2 regions of the Salinibacillus aidingensis genome follow, and region 2 is predicted to be linked to the other one. Evidence: predicted binding sites of a transcription regulator. Region 2 holds the regulator's gene; the other holds the start of a gene.
What was found. Region 2 encodes Rex, which represses fermentation and respiration genes when NADH is low (regulators of the CRP and FNR family bind a similar motif). Its sites were predicted from a motif close to TTGTGAAATATTTCACAA; they were not measured.
Positions count from the first base shown of each region.

Region 1 (10,762 bases), 120 kb from region 2:
AAAAAGGACGATGAAATTCGAGTTTCATCCTTTATAAATGGAATAGAGGGCTATCCCAATAATCGTTATGAAGAAGAATATGTTATAAAAAAAGGAATCGGTGTATCCTATCATTATCATACAAAACAGCCTGATAACATGGGAAATGATTTTGAATTTGAATATACACATGAACAACCCGTTCAGATCCAGTAGTATTTGTGAATTAAATTATTAGCCCTTTTATTCCACCCCTCTTCCTTTAAATGATATACTATTCATGTTAGTTTATAGACACTAAATAATTCGACAAATTTCGGGTGGTGACAGGCACCAATGAGTTTATTAAACATAGAGAATTTAACGAAAACATATGGAGAAAAGGTGTTATTTGATCATATTTCTTTTACAGTTGAGGAAAATGACCGGATTGGTTTGATCGGGGTCAATGGTACAGGAAAATCTACGCTTCTTAAAGTCATTGCGGGACTGGATTCAGCTGAAGAAGGACAGGTTGACCATGCTAAGCACTTTCATATTGAATACTTACCGCAAAACCCTGAATTTGATGGCTCCGAAACTGTGCTGGAGTATATTTATGCCGGAAACTCCCAAATCATGGAGACCATGCGCAACTATGAGAGAGCATTAGCTCACTTAAATGCAGATCCTCAAAGCCCACAAAAACAGGAGCAGCTTTTGGCTGCTCAGCAAAAGATGGACGAAGACAATGCCTGGGATGCTAATGCACTGGCCAAAACCGTCCTGACACGTCTGGGAATCACGACCTTCTCCCATCCGGTACACGCCTTATCCGGGGGACAGAAAAAACGAGTGGCCATTGCCAAATCCCTGATTCAGCCAGCAGATATTCTGATCATGGATGAGCCAACCAACCATTTAGATAATGAAACCATCGAATGGCTGGAGGAATATTTGTCCCACTACGAAGGGGCTCTCATTCTTGTTACCCACGACCGCTATTTCCTTAATCGTGTGACCAATCAGATTTTTGAGCTGGATCAAGGCAACTTATACCAATACGAAGGAAACTACGAAGTCTTTCTGGAAAAGAAAGCCGAACGAGAAGAGCAGGCCCAAATCAATGAACAAAAACGGCAAAATACACTTAGACATGAGCTTGCATGGCTGCGCCGGGGAGCGAAAGCCCGTTCCACGAAACAAAAAGCACGTAAACAAAGGGTCGAGGAGTTGAAAAATCAGACTCCCCAGCAAACCAATCAAACGTTTGATATAGAACTCAGCACCTCAAGATTGGGAAAACAGGTCATCGAATTAGAATCCGTTTCAAAACAGTTTGAAGATCGACCGCTGTTAAAGGACTTCAGTTTTCTCATTACACCAAAGGACCGAATCGGAATTATCGGTCCTAATGGAAGTGGAAAAACGACCCTGCTCAATATGATGGCTGGTCGCATACAGCCCGATGATGGCTATATTGATATTGGAAAAACCGTTAAGATCGGCTATTACACCCAGGAAAGTCTGGAACTGGATGAAAACCTGCGAGTCATTGAATATATTAAGCAAAGCGCTGAGGTAATCCGAACCTCCAACGGGGATTACATTACTGCGGAGCAAATGCTGGAACGCTTCCTGTTCCCAAGGAGTATGCAGTGGACCTATATTTACCGGCTATCCGGAGGGGAACGGCGCCGGCTCTATTTATTAAGTATACTCATGAAAGAGCCGAATGTATTATTCTTAGATGAACCAACCAACGATCTGGATATCCAGACTTTATCCATTCTTGAAAATTATCTGGATGAATTCCCGGGGGTTGTCATAACCGTATCCCACGACCGCTATTTCCTTGATCGTACAGTAAATCGTCTGCTGTCTTTTGAAGAAAATGGACAAATACGTATTTATTATGGAAGCTATTCAGAATATATGGACGTAAAAAAAGAAGAAAAACAGCATGAGGAACAGCAGAAAAAAGAGCTGCACAAAGAGGAAAAAAACCAAAAGCCGCAAAAGCAGAAACGGAAAAAGCTTTCCTATCATGAACAGAAAGAATGGGGAACCATAGAAGACCACATTACTGAATTGGAAGAACGGATAGAGGAATTACAAGCTGAAATTGAGCAGGCCGGCAGTGATGTTGAAAAAGCTCAGCATTTATTCGAGGAACAACAGGAAACAAAAGAAAAACTGGAAAAAGCGATGGAACGCTGGGAAGAACTGTCCCTGCTCATTGAAGAACAGTATCGTTAAAGCATACCCATAAACGGGTATGCTTTTTTCGCTCCATTGTCGATACGCCCCACATAATATGGTGGACAAGTTTGAATAGACGAAATATTAAAGCCCGATTTGTCACACTTTTATCATATCCGTCACAAATTCGTTGATTTCTTATGAACTTTTTGTGAAATGCATCACTTTTTCTTGAGAAATACCATACCGCTAAAATAACATTAACACTATAGAGATAGTGATAAGTATCACACCTTCTTAAATCAAGTCCATTGATTCACTTTTAATAGAAAGGGGTACCTGCATGAAAATGAAATGGGCTTTCCTATCCATTGTATTTACTGCTTTTACGATATTATCAGGCTGTGATTTACTCGTTTTAGATCCTAAAGGACCACAAGCTGAAACGCAGGCGGATGTGATTAAACTATCCATCGTTCTCATGTCAGTCATTGTGGTTGTCGTATTTGGGATTCTGACCTTTATCCTTTTAAAATATCGCGCTTCTAAACAGCCGGATGATTATGAACCACCTCACATCGAAGGAAATCCGATTGTTGAGACCATTGTAGTCGTTGTTCCTATTTTAATTGTGACATTTCTCTCCTTTGTTTCGGTTCAAAGTAACTATGCCGTAGAATCCACCCCAGAAGGATATGAAGATAAAGAACCGTTAGTTATCTATGCATCATCTTCAAACTGGAAATGGCATTTCAGTTATCCGGAGCAGGATATCGAAACGGTCAATTACTTATATGTTCCAACTGATCGACCATTAGAATTCAAACTTTACTCTTATGGTCCGATTACAAGCTTTTGGATTCCGCAATTAGGCGGGCAAAAATACGCTATGGCCGATATGATTACTACTTTACACTTAGCTGCTGATGTTCCCGGTGAATATATGGGACGAAATGCAAACTTCAGTGGTAAAGGCTTTGCCGAAAATACATTTAACGTAAAGGCTGTTCCACCAAAGGAATTTGATGAGTGGGTAGATGAGGTAAAACAGACAGCTGAACCGATTACAGAAAAACGGTTTAATGAACTGCTGGAGCCGGGTCATTTAGGTCAATTGACATTTAAAGGCACACATTTAGACTTTATGCCGCCTCCTGAAAAGCATGGTTCATCAATGAAGGAAGAGAATCACGACAGTAAGAATATGAACACGAATGAATAGATTTACGATAGATTTTTGTTTTCAAAGTTTACGAGATTCATTTATACCGAAAAACACATTCATGACATTTACTGAAAGGAGCAATCAGGATGGAGTTTTTTGAACGATTTGCCATACCTCATCCCAGTCCTGCAATTTATGCAGCGATGGTAGCGATTGTCCTTACCACCATTGCCATTATCGTAGGTCTGACCTATTTTAAAAAATGGGGATATCTATGGCGCGAATGGCTGACAACGGTTGACCATAAACGTATTGGGATTATGTATTTAATTTCTGCCATACTCATGTTATTCCGTGGTGGCGTGGACGCTATTATGATGCGTGCTCAGCTCGCAGTACCCGATAATACATTGCTGGACTCCCAGCATTATAATGAGATCTTTTCAACACATGGAGTTGTCATGATCTTCTTTATGGCAATGCCTTTTATCATTGCCCTAATGAACTACGTTGTGCCCTTACAAATTGGGGCCCGGGACGTTGCTTTCCCAAGATTAAACGCTTTGAGCTTCTGGTTATTCTTTATGGGAGCGATGCTATTTAACATTTCATTCATAGTTGGGGGCTCACCTGATGCAGGCTGGACTTCTTACTTCCCTCTGGCTGGAAATGAATTTAGTAAGTCTGTTGGAACCAACTACTATATGATTGCGATTCAAATATCCGGTATAGGAACGCTGATGACCGGAATTAACTTTATTGCCACCATCCTGAAAATGAGAGCACCTGGCATGACCCTTATGAAAATGCCAATGTTTACCTGGTCAGCGCTTATTACCAATATCATTATTGTGTTTGCCTTCCCAGTGTTAACAGTAGCTCTGGCGATGGGAACTATGGATCGTCTGTTTGCGACTCACTTCTTTACAACCGGAAACGGTGGTATGGATATGCTTTGGGCCAACCTGTTCTGGGTTTGGGGACATCCTGAAGTTTATATTCTGATTCTGCCTGCTTTCGGTGTCTATAGTGAGGTCATCCCAACATTTTCAGGCCGAAATCTTTATGGCTATAAATCAATGGTTGCCTCAATGGTGATCATTTCCCTGCTGTCTTTCCTTGTATGGGTTCACCACTTCTTTACGATGGGGCAGGGCGCGTTGGTCAACAGTATTTTCTCCATTACAACGATGGCGATTGCTGTACCAACAGGAATTAAAATCTTTAACTGGTTATTTACGCTATGGAAAGGGAAGATACGGATTACAACACCGATGCTATATTCCCTGCTGTTTATTCCGATCTTTACCATTGGTGGTGTAACAGGGGTTATGCTGGCGATGTCAGCTGCTGACTATCAGTATCATAATACGATGTTCCTTGTTGCTCACTTCCACTTAGTGATTATTCCAGGTGTTGTATTCGCTATGCTTGCTGGCCTCACGTACTGGTGGCCAAAGATGTTTGGCTTCATGCTGAACGAAAAACTCGGAAAATGGGCAGCATGGTTGATCGGAATTGGTACCTGTGTCGCCTTCTTCCCGATGTTTATTTCAGGTCTTGACGGTCAGGCACGCCGGATGTACACCTATTCCGAAGCAACTGGATTCGGTATTTGGAACATGATTGCCTTTGTTGGAGCCATTATGCTGGCTATAGGGTTTGTGATTATCGTTTACAACATTTACTACAGTACACGATATGCATCCAGAGATATACCTGCAGATCCTTGGAATGCACGTTCCTTAGAATGGGCAACACACAGCCCGGTTCCGGAATATAATTTCGCGGTTACACCAGAGGTTACCACTCGTGACGCATTCTGGAATCACAAGAAGAACAACGGAAACCTGTTTAAAGGAAAATACGAAGAAATTCACATGCCAAATAACAGCGGTGTTCCGTTTATCATGAGTGCTTTCTTCTTTGTATTCGGTTTTGCGATGGTATTCAGCTTATGGATTCTGGCGATTATTTCGGCCATTGGTATATTTGGCTGTATGGCTCACCGTTCCCTGGAGCAGGATCATGGGCACCATCTGTCGGTGGATCATATTAAAGAGACCGAAGAAAAATTAGGGGGTGCTAAATCATGAGTATAGAAAAAACGCAGCCTCTTGAATATAGTACAGAACAAAACAACCTTAATATATTAGGCTTTTGGATCTTTATCGGTGCAGAAATTATGCTGTTTGCTACCCTTTTTGCGTCCTACTTCCTGCTTGAAAACCGAACAGGAAGTGGACCATCCGGGGAGGAAATTTTCACTATTACACCGATTATGCTTGAAACCTTTATTCTATTAACAAGCAGTTTCACCATTGGCCTGGGTGTGCATGCTATGCGATTAGGCAGACAGAAAGCGATGCAAGCCTTTTTCGCAATCACCCTTCTCTTAGGGGTCTGTTTCCTTGGGCTGGAAATCTATGAATTTACCCATTATGTACATGAAGGGGCATCACTGCAGACCAGTGGTTTCACATCGATTCTGCTTACAACATTGGGAACTCACGGAGCCCACGTAACCTTTGGATTATTCTGGGGGATATTCATTATGATGCAAATTAAAAAACGTGGCTTAACACCAGAGACGACCAATAAATCATTCATATTTTCTCTTTACTGGCATTTCTTAGACGTCGTATGGATCTTTATTTTCAGCTTCGTCTACCTGAAAGGAATGATGTAAGATGAAAGAACTATTTCCACGTAAACATGTCATGGGTTTTGCAGGGTCATTAATCCTTACAATTGTGGCTCTGCTGGTTTACTTTTACGATGTTTCATTTACAGTCGGTTTAACGATTCTGCTTATTACAGCATTTGCTCAGGCCGCTCTTCAGCTGGTTGTGTTTATGCATGCTGGAGAATCAAAGGATAAAGGAGCCATTTATACAAACATCTACTATGGGCTGATCATTGCATTAGTAACGATATTCGGCTCCTTGCTCGCCCTTGCCTGGGGATATATTTAAAGATTAAAAGAGAGCGTCAAAAGGCGCTCTCCTTTTTAAATCTTCTTCATGTTTTCTGCTCTGCTTGATTTTTTCTCCACTATTTCCTCTGATATCACAAGAAAAACTCCCATTAGAAAAATAAACACGGCCCCTATAATGGTTCCCGTTCCAATAGAAACCAGAATACTGTAATGGCTTTCAAACAGTCCGATAGCAAATAATACAATTCCGGCTAACAGAATCAACCCGCCTGTAAGTTTTACAGCATTCAATATCCTTTGATTGGTGTTCATTTTCCCAACCCCCTTATACTATATATTATTCACAATGTTCACAAAAACGTCAAACTTTTTATAAATTTTATTAAAGATAACCAGTTTTACATATATTGGTATGACAAAAAGAGGAAAAAGACATATAATAGGACGTAAATACATAGTTGACAATTTTCAACAAGATCAGGGGGAATATGATGAGCAGTATAGAACATATGCGTAAGAGCAATACATTCAAAAAGAACACTTTAATGGTTGTCACCATGTCAATCTCTCTTGTCGCCGCCTTGACACTATCCATTATACAGGGAGAAGGTTTTAACACCGGGATCTACAGTACAGAGCTGCTTTGTTTATGGCTTTCTTATTTCATCCTTCAGAAGGCACTTAAAAAGCCTAATATTTTACCGTCCATTTTTATTTGGATCGTTTACTTATTTTGTTTAGTCAGCATTATTTTTGATAGCAGTACCCTGGATGTTATGGTTATTTTATTATTTCTTACCGTATATTCAGCGATTCATTTACATACAAAAATCTTTCTTCAAGGGTTTATATTAGGACTTATTACCGTCATTGCGAATCTGGTGATGGCTGCTCCGGAGCAGGAAGTCATCAAAGCCATCTTCCCTACCTATATGCTGGTTTATCTATTAATGGGTGTGATTTTCTACGTCATCATTCATCTATCCAATCAGCAGGATAAAAAAATTGAGGAGTTACTGATTCAATCAGAAGAAGAGACTAAACGGAAGGAAGAGCAAAAGACCCAGTTGGAAGACAGTGTCTCGTCCATTACAGAAAATATTGAATCAGCCAACGAGCATTTACAAACAAATTTAAGTGCCCAGAAGGAAATGGCTTCCACAATTCATGAAATATCCCTGGGAAGTCAATCTCAAACGGAACAAATATCTGAAATTGCCGAAAGCACAAAAGGTACCCGATCAAGTGCTCAGGAGGTCTATCAAACATCCACATCACTATACGAGGAATCAAATGAAGCCAAGAATCTCGCCTACGATGGTCAGGATAGAATTGAAACCTTATCCAGCCATATTTATAACCTGGAAAAAATTATTCAATCCTTAAATGAGACATTTGGCGTTTTAACTGAAAAAATTGAGGAAACAAATACATTCGCGGATTCGATCAAGGATATTACAGAGCAGACCAACCTGCTTGCCTTAAATGCATCAATTGAAGCCGCGCGGGCAGGTGAAGCTGGATCAGGCTTTGCTGTTGTAGCTGATGAAATTCGAAAGTTGGCTGATGTCACAGGCCAGACGACGGAAAAAATCACTAAAAATCTTGTAGAATTAAATAAGAGTAATCAGGAAGCCATTAACAAGATGGGACAAAGTGAAGAAACAATTAAAGACAGTGTTTCCTCTACAAATGATGTCACAGGCTATTTTGAACATATTACCAGAACCCTGCAGAACTTAACTCATGGGTTAAAGAGCTTTACCGAGCTGGCAGAGATGGTTGAAAATCAATCCAATGGCGTAGAACGTTCCACAAATGATCTGGCTGCTATTATTGAACAGACATCCGCCAGCTTAGAAGAAATGAATGCAACCGTTGATACTTTATCCAATGACCATCAAAAGCTGTCAGAATTAATGGAGGAAACATCCAGACAAGCCACAACCATAACCGAGCGATTTTAAAAGCATAGGCGGAAGCGCCCGTTTGTCCAGCCAGGAATAGGGTGCTGAAGCCGGCCGTCGCTTCTACAACAAAAGCCTTGTCACTGTCGAAATGAAACTCGACAATGACAAGGCTTTTTTAGTGTCTTTTGCTTAACCAGAGTACTCCTGTTTTAGCCAGGCGTGGCAGAAAACCGGTAAAAGGCTGGTTAAACATGCTGCCAAACCCATCCGATTTGCCTAATGAGCCAAGCTTCCCTTTTAATTTAACTTCTGAAGGAACATCAGGCTCTGTATCCTGCAATACATCCGTTAAGACATCTCCAATTTTTTCCCCCTGCTGACCTGCCAGCTGTGCACTTGGAGAATGGACCGATGAGGCACAGTCACCTACCACATAAACATTTGTTTGACTGGGCACCTGATAAAATTCATTTAATATGATTTTTCCCTGTTCGTCTTTTTCAAAGGGAATTTCCTCAATGATGTGATTGGGTTTAACACCTGCTGTCCAAATCGTTACATCACTGTCAAAACAACTGCCATTATTACAGACCTGGCCTTTTTCCACATATTCCACGTTGGCATGATGAACCACTTCGACATCATTTTTAGCAAACCAGTCTTCTACGTACCTTTGGATTTTTTCGTCAAAGGCTTTTAGGACAGATGAACCCCGGTCCAATAAACGGACTGTTAAATCCGGTCTGCTCTCACGGACCTCTGAAGCTACTTCAATTCCGCTTAAGCCGGCACCAACAATGGTTACTTTCGAATGCGCATCCAGATTTCCGATGGCTGAACCAGCTTTTCTGGCTTTTGCTATTGTCTGGACACTTTCGGTATACGCCTCTGCCCCTTCAATTCCATGATAGTTGTCCTCACAACCCAATCCAATGACTAAGTAATCATAGGAAACATCAGGTTCATCCCCCATTTTTACCAACTGATTTTCTGTATCAATCGTAGTAACTTCTCCAAAAACATAACGAATCTGTTCATGATGAGGGAATTCAATACGTACATCCTTATCAGCTGTTGTTCCGGCTGCTATCGCATAAAACTCAGTCTTTAGTGAGTGATACGGATTCCGATCGACCAGAATAATTTCCACGTCATGGGGAAACCCGCTCGTTAACAGCTGATGAACAATTTTCATTCCCCCGTAGCCTCCACCTAGTATGACTAATCTCTTCATAAGTAAACTCCCTACCCTTTGTCTATTGATGTAAGCATTATTCAGAAAACGTTTTCTTCCTACTATAGACTATCAAAGGAGGATAGAACTTGTCGATAAGTTTTGTGAAAAAACATTGATGAAAGAGATAGCGAAGTGAAAATGCTTATCCGCCAATATAAGACATTTCTATTTTAGGCCTGTTTTTCACACTTTCTTCTGTACGTTCATCAGAATAACGGTCTGTACGGTTTTCCCAGGTTGGGGTGAAAGCTGAAATAATTTCGTCATCGGTGGCACCAGTTCTGAGCAATTCTTTCAGATTCAGACCATCCGTTGCAAATAAACAGGTGAAGAATTTCCCATCCGCAGAGAGGCGGCCGCGTGTACAAGTTGAGCAAAAGGATTCCGAAACAGACGTTATAAAACCGACTTCCGTATCTGTACCAGCGTACCGGTATCTTTGAGCTACCTCCCCTTTATAGGCAGGTTCCACAGGCTCCAGTTTAAAGTGTTCATTAAGCTGCTGAAAGAGTGCTTTCTTCGTAACGACCTGACTGAAGTCCCAGCCATTCGTTTGACCAACATCCATAAACTCAATATAACGAAGCGTAATCTCATGCTCTTTAAAATACTTGGCCATTGGAATGACTTCATGATCATTCATTCCCTTTTTCACAACCATATTCACTTTTACTTCCAACCCGACTTCCTTGGCCTTATGGATTCCTTTTAAAACACGATTGGTTTTCGCACCTACATCATTGATGGATTTGAATGTTTCGTCATCAATAGCATCCAGACTGACGTTGACACGTTTCAACCCTGCATCCTTAAGTTTTTCTGCATGATTTTCCAGCATGTATGCATTTGTCGTTAAAGCTATATCATCTAATCCGTCGATATTGGACAGCTTTTGAATCAGCAATGACAAATTCCTTCGAAGCAGTGGTTCACCGCCAGTGAGGCGTATTTTTTTCACACCCAATTGTACAAACAGCTTTGCCAGTCGTTCTATTTCTTCAAAGGATAATAAGTGCTCTTTGGGTAAAAATGAAAAATCCGGGCCAAAAATCTCCTTAGGCATACAATAGCGGCAGCGAAAATTACAACGATCTGTCACTGAAATACGGAGATCCTGAAATGGTCGACCAAACTTATCCTTTAATGGAGTGTCCTGCATACAATTATCCTGCTCCTTTCAAATACCCATTCCCTTATCCACACTACATTCTATGCCTTTTTCTATTCATTTAGTGGTACAAAATTAGATGTTTATACAGATAATCGAAAAGCTCGAATAGCCTTTTCCCCGGCACCCTCTGTCAGTTCATCCACTTTACTTATGGCCTTTTCAACTGTCATAGGCTCATTAA
Region 1 covers NZ_AP043759.1:124,072-134,833, reverse strand. Annotated here, with positions in the region: gene ACZ5OK_RS00795 (hypothetical protein) at 1-195, shown strand, start outside; gene ACZ5OK_RS00790 (ABC transporter ATP-binding protein) at 316-2,217, shown strand; gene qoxA (cytochrome aa3 quinol oxidase subunit II) at 2,504-3,382, shown strand; gene qoxB (cytochrome aa3 quinol oxidase subunit I) at 3,472-5,421, shown strand; gene qoxC (cytochrome aa3 quinol oxidase subunit III) at 5,418-6,014, shown strand; gene qoxD (cytochrome aa3 quinol oxidase subunit IV) at 6,016-6,300, shown strand; gene ACZ5OK_RS00765 (hypothetical protein) at 6,336-6,575, opposite strand; gene ACZ5OK_RS00760 (methyl-accepting chemotaxis protein) at 6,773-8,230, shown strand; gene ACZ5OK_RS00755 (NAD(P)/FAD-dependent oxidoreductase) at 8,349-9,407, opposite strand; gene moaA (GTP 3',8-cyclase MoaA) at 9,553-10,569, opposite strand; gene ACZ5OK_RS00745 (glycerate kinase) at 10,662-10,762, opposite strand, start outside.
Region 1: the regulator Rex is predicted to act here: its motif matches at 2,370-2,387, upstream of qoxA (cytochrome aa3 quinol oxidase subunit II).

Region 2 (10,762 bases):
CAAAGCCAAGGTCTTCTGTGATTACAGTACCACCAGTTAGCGTTGCAATATCTTCTAGCATAGCTTTACGACGATCACCGAAGCCTGGAGCTTTAACCGCTACAGCGTTGAATGTTCCACGAAGCTTGTTCACAACTAAAGTTGCAAGAGCTTCACCTTCAACATCTTCAGCAATGATAAGAACTGGCTTGCTTTGCTGTACAACCTGCTCTAATACAGGAAGGACCTCTTGAATGTTTGAAATCTTCTTATCTGTAATGAGGATATATGGATCTTCCAGTTCAGCAACCATTTTATCCTGGTCGGTTACCATGTATGGAGATGCATATCCACGGTCAAACTGCATACCTTCTACAACTTCAAGCTCAGTGTTGAAGCCTTTGGATTCCTCAACAGTGATAACACCGTCGTTACCTACACGCTCCATGGCTTCTGCGATTAATTGACCCACTTTATCATCGCCGGAAGAAATGGAAGCTACCTGAGAAATCGATTCTCTTCCCTCGATTGGGTTGGAAATCTTTCTAAGTTCCTCTGTAGCAACTTCAACCGCTTGTTCAATACCACGACGTACACCTACAGGGTTTGCTCCGGAAGCCACGTTTTTAAGTCCTTCCTGAATCATTGCCTGTGCAAGTACTGTTGCCGTTGTTGTACCGTCACCAGCTACGTCGTTTGTTTTGGATGCTACTTCAGATACAAGCTGTGCACCCATGTTTTCGAAATGATCTTCAAGTTCAATTTCTTTTGCAATGGTTACACCGTCGTTTGTAATCAATGGAGATCCGAATTTCTTATCTAAAACAACGTTACGTCCTTTTGGTCCAAGAGTAACTTTTACTGCATTTGCTAATGAATCTACTCCGCGAAGCATTGCGCGACGAGCGTCTTCACTAAATTTAATCTCTTTAGCCATGAATAGATGCCCTCCTTATATTTTAAATAGGTTATGATATTTCAAACGTTCCTCCGTGATATTAGCCGATGACAGCCAAAATATCACTTTCACGAAGAATTAAGTATTCATTACCTTCATATTTCACTTCTGTTCCCGCATATTTTGAGTAGACAACAATGTTTCCTTCAGCAACCTCAGGTGCAACACGTTCACCATTGTCGGTTACTCGACCGGAACCAACAGCTACTACTTTTCCTTCTTGTGGTTTTTCTTTTGCAGAATCTGGAAGTACAATTCCGCTTGAAGTTGTTTCTTCCTGCTCGACAACTTCAATGACAACACGATCACCTAGCGGCTTTAACATATCAGATACCCTCCTCAAATTCTTTTATTTTGATATTGTTAGCACTCTTTTTCAGTGAGTGCTAATTCCAATTATTATAATAATGAATTTCCTTCCACTTTGCAAGTAAATGAAATGATTTTTTTCTTATGAATTTTTCGTTTATAATAAGTAAAGAGTTCCATTCATTAAAACGATATACATACAACCCAAAAATCCTGCGTAAATATGGACAAGGATAAGGGTAAACGGTAAAACGTGCTGGTTACAAATCATTTTAATGTATGATCGAAATATGAAAAACTCTACTTTAGAGTATCCATGAAAGAATATGTTTAAACCTTTGAAAATATATTCTGTTTATAGAGAATTTCATAAAGGAATTTACGGAGAAGGAGTCGTCTTAATTGCCTAGAAGATACTGGTATGTTATTTTAACTTATGCTATTGGACAACTATCGGGAATCATCGGGGGACCACTGTTACGCAGTTTCGGGGTCCCGAGGGAAGATATCCCCGGCATATGGTCCATCATCATCTTCCCTATCATGACAATTATTGTTCTGCGATTATTAAAAACCGATATGCAAAAGGCGCGAAATCAGCGTTCCTTTCAAGCCGGTCGAATCATTTTATGGGTGATTGGCGGATTTTTCTTTGTCCTGTTTGCCAATTATTTAGCTGCCTATATTGAGATGGCCGTCGGTATTCAGCCTGGCTCAGAAAATACGGCTGATTTAGTGAATATAGCAAAAAGCTTTCCGTTATTTCTGATTGTAACGGCTATTTTGGCCCCTATATTGGAAGAAGTGATCTTCAGAAAAGTGATTTTTGGTTCCATTTATCAAAAATATAACTTTTTTATTGCTGCCATTATTTCTGCCCTGATTTTCGGAATACTACATGGAGAGCCTGAGCATATGTTAATCTATACATCTGTTGGTATGGTTTTTGCTTTTCTATATGTCAAAACAAAAACGATCCTTGTACCAATCCTTACACATATCTCCATTAACACGTTCGTTTTTATCATCAATTATTTAGTAACAGAAGAAGACCTGGAAAGATATCAGAAACAACTGGAAGAGCTCCAGACTATCTTAATCGGAGGCTAAACATTTATGAGAGCATCACCATTATTTATGTCCACCCTGTACTTGTTTATGGGGATTCTATTTACGTATATTGCAGCCCAGAGTGTTGAGGAAACCTTATGGAACTTCACTACCATTATTCTGGCTGTAGTGGCAACCTTTGATTTTGCTGTTGCCGTTCGCTTAATCAATCTTCATATAAAAATTAAGAACTCAAAAAATAATAATAACAAATAAAGTGAAACTTCCATCAGTGGGGGGGTTTTCTCCATCCCCACTGATGGTTAGTTGAACTTGTCAGGTTTTTACTGGCCGTTTATCCCCCTTAGTCTTGTTGGGTTACCCTCAAAACTTGAAGTGGGGGTATTACGGCCAGTTAATACGTGATAAAGAAGCTCCCCTTGCCTTTTCGAAACAAGGGGAGTTATGTATTAATGAGGATCCTCTGTTATGTCTTCCTCCAATGGATAGTGCTTTAAGAAATAAGCCAGCGATTGCAGTTCAATGGATAAATCAATATGATGAATGCGTATTTGAGGTGGAACCGTAATACGGGCGGGCGTAAAGTTTAAAATGCCCTCCACTCCACAATTTACAACGCGATCGGTAATCGGTTGTGCAGACTGTGCCGGTACAGTCAGAATAGCTATATTAATATCAGAACCGATTTTTTTCTCCATCTCATCAATATGATAAACCGGAACTCCCCCAACCCTGGTTCCTACTTTCTCAGGAGCGGCATCAAAGGCCATCTCGATTTTCGTATTATTATTTTTGGTGAAATTATAATTTAAAAAAGCTGTTCCTAAATTTCCCACTCCGATTAGGGCTACTTTCGTAAAAATATCCTGCTCCAGCGCCTCTCTGAAAAAGGAAAGCAAATAATTAATGTTGTAGCCATATCCCTTTTTTCCCAAAGCTCCAAAATAAGAAAAATCTCGACGTATGGTTGCTGAATCTACTTTAACCGCCTCACTTAATTCCTTTGAGGAAACACGGGATTTCCCCTGATTATGGAGGTTACTGATAAAACGATAATATAGTGGAAGCCTTTTCGCTGTTGCCTGCGGTATTTTGTGCTGATCATGATTCGCCATACTCATCCCCCTACTTATACTATAATGAAAAATAGACATTTCCTGAGTTGAAGAAATATTCCCCACTTCACGAAGTTTTTCTATATCTTGCTATCCTGCTTAATGATAAGATACACTTAACCAAGTTGAGGTGAATAAAAAATGATATTAATGCAGTTAAATAATATAGAAAAATATTTTGGCGCTGACCTTATTTTATCGAATATTAAATTAGAAGTACATAGCCAGGACAGGATTGCCATCGTAGGACGAAATGGAGCAGGAAAATCCACCTTGCTTAAAATTATGTCCGGAGAATACACGTACGATAAGGGCGAAATGATCAGGCCGAGGGATACCAGCATCGGCTATTTGGCTCAAAACACCGGACTGGAGTCATCATTAACGATATGGGAAGAGATGGAACAGGTTTTTTCCGAGCTCAAACAAAGAGAAAAGGAGCTCAGAAAACTGGAAGAACAAATGGCTGATCCAGATCTTTTGGAGGACCATTCCACTTACGAAGAGATTCTTGAAAGTTATGATGCAGAACAGGAGGAATTCAGGCGGCTTGGCGGCTTTGAATATGAAGCGGATATAAAAGCCGTCCTCAACGGATTGCAGTTTTCCAATGTGGATACATCCATCAGTGAACTGAGCGGTGGACAGAAAACAAGGCTTGCTCTCGGTAAGCTGCTTTTATCTAAACCTGATATCCTCATTTTGGACGAACCTACCAACCACCTGGATATCGGAACCCTTAATTGGCTTGAGCAATATCTGCAGAATTATCAGGGTGCAGTTGTCATTGTTTCCCACGATCGTTACTTTTTGGATAAAACGGTAAACGTAGTCTATGAGATTTCCTTTCAGACATCCAATCGATATACAGGAAACTACAGTGACTACCTTGTGCAAAAAGCCAAGGATTATGAGCAAAATGTAAAACAGTACGAAAAACAGCAGGCTGAAGTCAAAAGGTTAGAGGATTTTATCCAGAAAAATATTGTAAGGGCATCCACTACAAAACGCGCCCAGAGCCGACGGAAAAAGCTTGAAAAAATGGAGCTTATGGACAAACCAATGCTCGAAAATCAATCCGCCAAATTTTCCTTTGAAATTGAACGTCAAAGCGGAAATGATGTGTTAAAGCTTGAAGATTTATCGTTCCGCTATCATCCGGATAAACCTGACATTTTTCAGCATGTCAATCTCAGCATACATCGCGAGGATCGCATCGGGTTAGTCGGACCTAATGGAATCGGGAAATCTACTTTGCTTAAAACGATTATCGGGCAGCTGAATCCGCACCATGGGAACATTGCTTACGGAACCAATGTTCAAATTGGTTATTATGATCAGGAACAGACCAATCTTTCCAGTAACAAAACCGTTCTTGATGAATTGTGGGATGAATATCCGCTAAAACCTGAAAAAGAAATCCGGACCGTTTTAGGAAATTTCCTGTTTTCAGGAGACGATGTGTTAAAAACAATCCCTTCCCTGAGTGGTGGTGAGAAGGCACGTCTGGTTCTGGCAAAATTAATGCTGCAAAAGGCGAACTTCTTAATCATGGACGAGCCGACAAACCATCTGGATCTGGATAGTAAGGAAGTGCTTGAAGCAGCCTTAATGGACTTCCCAGGCACGATTCTGTTTGTTTCACATGACCGCTATTTTATTAACCGGATTGCAACCAAAATTGTAGAAATGTCAGAAGAGGGAACGAACCTTTATTTAGGCGATTACGATTACTACCTCATGAAAAAACAGGAAGAGAAAGAAATTGAAGAGCTTAACGCTGCTCAAGATGAAACCACTCATTCACAGGAAGACAAAAACCAGTTCCTGCAGGATAAAGCACAAAAACGGGAAATCAGAAAGCTGGAACGACGTGTGGAAGAGCTGGAGGGTCAAATTCATGAATTAGAAGGTAAGATAGAGGAAAATGAGCAGCACATGGTACAGCCGGAATTCTTAAAGGATCATGGAAAATTGCAGGACTTAACAAACGAAAATGAACAGATGAGCGCCAAACTGGATGAACTGATGGAAGAATGGACGAATCTTCAGGAGAAGCTGGCGGATATTTAGGAGCTGAACGACTTTTGTTCAGCTCCTTTTTACCTATATTGTAGTTATCAACAGTTATTCACAGACTTATGCACATATAACACGTGACAATATGCCCACTGAATGGACTTACCCACATTATCCACAGCTTTATGCTCGGTTATCCACAATTTTTACTCACATCCACAGGACTGCTATCATCGAATTTTGTCGATTCTATTCACATCACCAGATTTTATTTGTGGATAAAGTAAGCTTCCATCAGTGGGGGGGTATTACGGCCAGTTAATGCGTGATAAACAAAAGCCGATACCATGCCTTAATCTGGTACCGGCTTTTGTTTATCAATATCCTGTTTTGTTTATCCTTTTGTTACAGTGGAACGCTTCCTATATTTTTCAATACTTAAAGAGGGATTCGCATTTAAATCAAGCCCTGCCCGATGACCTTGCTCGTAGGCAATACTGGCAGCCGCCCCAATCATAGCTGCATTATCTGTACATAAATGCAGGGGCGGAATTAAAACCTCAACATCCTCATTGGTGAATTTTTCATGGAGTGCTTTCCGAAGACCCTGATTTGCAGCAACGCCTCCAGCTACAATTAATTGCTCCACCCCATACTCTTTCACTGCACGATAGGTCTTTGTCACTAACACATCCACCACACTCGCCTGGAAGCTCGCTGCCATATCCGCTGAAGAGACCTCTTCCCCTCTTTGCTGTGCATTATGGAGCGTATTCATTACGGCTGTTTTTAACCCACTAAAGCTGAAGTCATAGGTGTCCTCATTAATTAGGGCTCTTGTAAAAGGGAATCGCTCTTCTCCTTCCTGCGCCAGACGATCGATTTGAGGACCTCCAGGATAAGGCAGATTCAAGGTCTTTGCTACTTTATCGTAAGCTTCACCCGCTGCATCATCCCGGGTTTCCCCAATGACTTCAAATTGTCCATGCTCGTCCATTAAAATCAGCTCAGTGTGACCCCCTGATACGACCAAAGATAGTAAAGGAAATTCAAATTCTTTTAATAGTCGATTCGCGTAAATATGACCGGCAATGTGATGGACTCCAATCAGCGGCTTTTGATGAGCAAACGCCAAGGATTTAGCTGCAGACACTCCTATTAGCAATGCCCCTACAAGCCCCGGTCCTTCTGTTACCGCAATGGCATCCACGTCATCCATAGTAATACCTGCCTGCTTCAGGGTTTCTTCGAGTACGACGGTAATCTGTTCAATATGGTGACGTGAAGCAATTTCCGGTACAACACCGCCAAATCTCTTATGGCTTTCAATTTGCGAGGCCACAACATTCGATAATACTTCACGTCCATCTTTAATAATGGCCATGGCTGTCTCATCACAGCTAGTTTCAATTGCAAGAATTAACTGATGCTCATTTTCGCTCATAATTTCACCCACATTACAATTGCGTCTTCATGATTATCAATATAATAATTTTTTCGAATCCCTACTGGAACAAAGCCAAACTTCCGATACATTTTCTGTGCAATAATATTGGAGGTTCGTACCTCCAGTGACATTTCACGTGCTTGAAGGGCCCGCGCCTCATCCAATGCATATGAAAAAAGCTCCTGCCCATAGTTATTCCCTCTGTATTCCGGTAAAATAGCAATGTTTGTAATTTGCGCAGATTCATACACCACCCACAAACCACAGTAGCCAAAGGGAATTCCCTCATCTTCTATCACATAATAATGTGCAAATTTGTTCTGCTCCAATTCACTCTTAAAGGAGCCTTCATCCCATGGAGTATTAAAGGTTTTTTGCTCAATGTTTATGATCTGATGAAGATCACTTATCCTCATTGGTCGAATCGAGACATCACTCATGGCTTCTCTTCTCCTGATTTTTTTCTAACCATTTCGCCTCAGCCTCAGCCAGCCTCAAATAATTCGGAGTCAAAGCATGTACATCTTCTGCTGCTTTCGTTTGGGCTATTTGAGCCAGTGCTGATGCCCGTGGCACTGCTAAAAAGTCTGGCGGAAATTCCGCTTGTTCCCCCAATACAGCTTTAATATTGTCTTTATGTATATGCAAATCATTGCTGATAAATAAAATGGGTTCATCCTGCTTCTTTAAGTCCTCCAGCCAATCCGTAAATAAAACATTTTCTTCATCTCTGACAGCTGTTAACTGACGATTTTCATTTTTGTACAGGCCTGCGTACACTCGACCTCGTCTAGCATCAAAAAAGGAGCATATCCTCCCGTTAAAATACAAGCCATTAAATGCTGCCATTTCCAGGCTGGATACAGCAATAATTGGAATATTCAAGCTGTAAGCGAGGGATTTCGCTGTTGTTACTCCTATTCTCACTCCAGTAAACGAACCAGGACCGTGTGCAACCACAATTTGATCAAGATCAGCTGGAGTCATTTTTGCCTCTTTCATAGCTTCATCGATGGCCGGCATCAGACGTACAGAATGATTACGCTTCACATTCGTTGTGATTTCGGCAACTATTTGCTGATTGTCCAATACGGCGACACTCATCACCTGATTGGATGTGTCCATTGCTAGTACCTTCATTCCACTAACTCCCTGCACAGTTTTTCAAATCTTTCTCCTATGGGATTTAACTCAATGACTCTCCCATCATCCTCTGTATAACGAATCTGAATGTTGATATACTCTTCTGGTAATTCCTCTTTAATAAATTTCGCCCACTCAACAACGGTTATTCCATCACCCTCAAAATATTCATCAAAACCCAAATCCTCTTCATGATCCTCTAATCGATAAGCATCAATATGATATAAAGGATAAACACCCTCATACTCTTTTATAATAGTAAAAGTAGGGCTATTGACCGTTCGTTTAATATTAAGACCTTTTGCCAATCCTTTGGTAAAAGTTGTTTTCCCGGCTCCAAGGTTTCCTTCTAATGTAATCACGTCACCAGGCTGTAATTGTTTTGCTAAACGGCTGGCAAATGCCATGGTCTCATCGGCACTTTTTGAACGAATTTGATACGGATTCATGTATATCACCTATCTCATTGTAAATGAACATAGCCCGACTTAGACAGTTTCTCTCTGCGTCCATCTGAGCATAAAATTACACAAGGATTTTCTGTTGATGGTTTGACTGTTCCAATTTTAGTCACCTTAGTGTTCGTCTGTTCAGCCGCGGCCTGTATCCTTGGCCAATCATCTTCTGAAACTGTACCAAGCAATTCAAAATCCTCTCCACCCGAGAGCACCCATTTTTTGTGGTCTTTCAATGTATGGTCCTTAATTTCCGGCCGTACAGGCAGGTCTCCAAAGTTTATCTCAATGTCGATCCCCGAAGCCTGAGCTATTTCATTGGCTTCACTGGCAATTCCATCACTGATATCATTTAAACATACCCGCTTTAAAGGCTGCAGGGCCTGAGCAAAGGGAACCCTTGGCTGCGGCATTTGATGTCGCTTGATAAATGGGTTATCTGTGCTTTTACCCCGTTCCAGTAATAAATGAAGGCCATATGCTGAATCACCAAGGTATCCTGTGGCAAATACATAATCACCCTCGCGAGCCTGGCTTCTGTATCTTGCGTAACCCTTTGGAACATATCCATAAACCGTCACGGTTACCACAAACTGATGACCTGAAACAGTATCACCCCCGATTAAATCCATTTGATGCTCCCGGGCATGATCCTGCATACCTGCATATATTTCTTGCAGCTGCTGTTTCGACCAGTCTTTTGGAATCACAATAGAAACCATGTAATAAGCCGGATCACACCCCATTGCTGCCAAATCACTTATATTAGCAGCTAATACTCTGTAACCAATATGATAGGGGGTCATGGTAGCTAAACGAAAGTGGATATCTTCTACCATTGTATCCGAAGCTGTAATCATATCAAACCCATTTACAGGCCGGACAACAGCAGCATCGTCTCCTATACCTTTAATAATAGAAGACTGGCGATAATATTTCTGCATGATGGAATCAATAAATGAAAACTCATCCATTTTCAAAGTCTCCTTAAAAGCAACCTTTTAATCCTTATAATAGCAGAAAAGGGAAGGATTCCAAAAGACAAACATGAGACAGACGACTTTATTATGTAAACGACGTACAGAAACAATAGTTCATATTGCATTATAAAAACCTTAGGATTATCCTAAGGTTTGTGTATACGTAAGTTTTTATGTAATTATATTTTTAATTAATGGCGGTCCGGACGGGACTCGAACCCGCGACCTCCTGCGTGACAGGCAGGCATTCTAACCAGCTGAACTACCGGACCATTGGTTGCACCCTAAAGGGCACTACTAATTTCATCTCGCATTGAAGATTATCAATGTAGTTTGGATAAGTATTTTGGTTGCGGGGGCAAGATTTGAACTTGCGACCTTCGGGTTATGAGCCCGACGAGCTACCAGACTGCTCCACCCCGCGATAGTGTTGTGAAATCACAACTATAATATTTTAACCCAAGCCCAGCAACGTCCTACTCTCGCAGGGGAAGAACCCCAACTACCATCGGCGCTGGAGAGCTTAACTACTGTGTTCGGAATGGGAACAGGTGTGACCTCTCCGCCATCACCACTGGACTTTGGCATGGTCGTTCTGCTTTGCTCATATGACATGAGTGCTCTTAGCAGAACTTCCTTATCATTATTCATTTCAGGTGACTAGCACCTTCAAAACTAGATAAGAAAGGCAATCATGTGAGCAGACATTGGTTTGTTAGTCCGCCTGCGCTTTTCGTGTCGTCCAGCACCGGCTCCTAGGTCCAGGCTGATATAAGCCAAAGCCATTCCGTGGCAAAAACATGTCACTCCGTGTCTTCTGCTTATGCAGTCGTACCTAAGCGCTCGCCTACGCTTTTCGTATAAGTTAAGTCCTCGATTGATTAGTATCCGTCAGCTGCACGTGTCACCACGCTTCCACCTCGGACCTATCTACCTCATCGTCTCTGAGGAATCTTACTCATTTAAAATGATGGGAAATCTCATCTTGAGGGGGGCTTCATGCTTAGATGCTTTCAGCACTTATCCCTTCCACACGTAGCTACCCAGCCGTGCTCCTGGCGGAACAACTGGTACACCAGCGGTGTGTCCATCCCGGTCCTCTCGTACTAAGGACAGCTCCTCTCAAATTTCCAACGCCCACGACGGATAGGGACCGAACTGTCTCACGACGTTCTGAACCCAGCTCGCGTACCGCTTTAATGGGCGAACAGCCCAACCCTTGGGACCGACTACAGCCCCAGGATGCGATGAGCCGACATCGAGGTGCCAAACCTCCCCGTCGATGT
Region 2 covers NZ_AP043759.1:245,208-255,969, reverse strand. Annotated here, with positions in the region: gene groL (chaperonin GroEL) at 1-916, opposite strand, end outside; gene groES (co-chaperone GroES) at 978-1,262, opposite strand; gene ACZ5OK_RS01525 (CPBP family intramembrane glutamic endopeptidase) at 1,649-2,356, shown strand; gene ACZ5OK_RS01520 (YdiK family protein) at 2,363-2,572, shown strand; gene ACZ5OK_RS01515 (redox-sensing transcriptional repressor Rex) at 2,767-3,432, opposite strand; gene ACZ5OK_RS01510 (ABC-F family ATP-binding cassette domain-containing protein) at 3,574-5,505, shown strand; gene tsaD (tRNA (adenosine(37)-N6)-threonylcarbamoyltransferase complex transferase subunit TsaD) at 5,846-6,895, opposite strand; gene rimI (ribosomal protein S18-alanine N-acetyltransferase) at 6,892-7,338, opposite strand; gene tsaB (tRNA (adenosine(37)-N6)-threonylcarbamoyltransferase complex dimerization subunit type 1 TsaB) at 7,331-8,038, opposite strand; gene tsaE (tRNA (adenosine(37)-N6)-threonylcarbamoyltransferase complex ATPase subunit type 1 TsaE) at 8,035-8,490, opposite strand; gene thiL (thiamine-phosphate kinase) at 8,505-9,470, opposite strand; tRNA gene ACZ5OK_RS01480 (tRNA-Asp) at 9,672-9,748, opposite strand; tRNA gene ACZ5OK_RS01475 (tRNA-Met) at 9,824-9,900, opposite strand; rRNA gene rrf (5S ribosomal RNA) at 9,940-10,055, opposite strand; rRNA gene ACZ5OK_RS01465 (23S ribosomal RNA) at 10,338-10,762, opposite strand, start outside.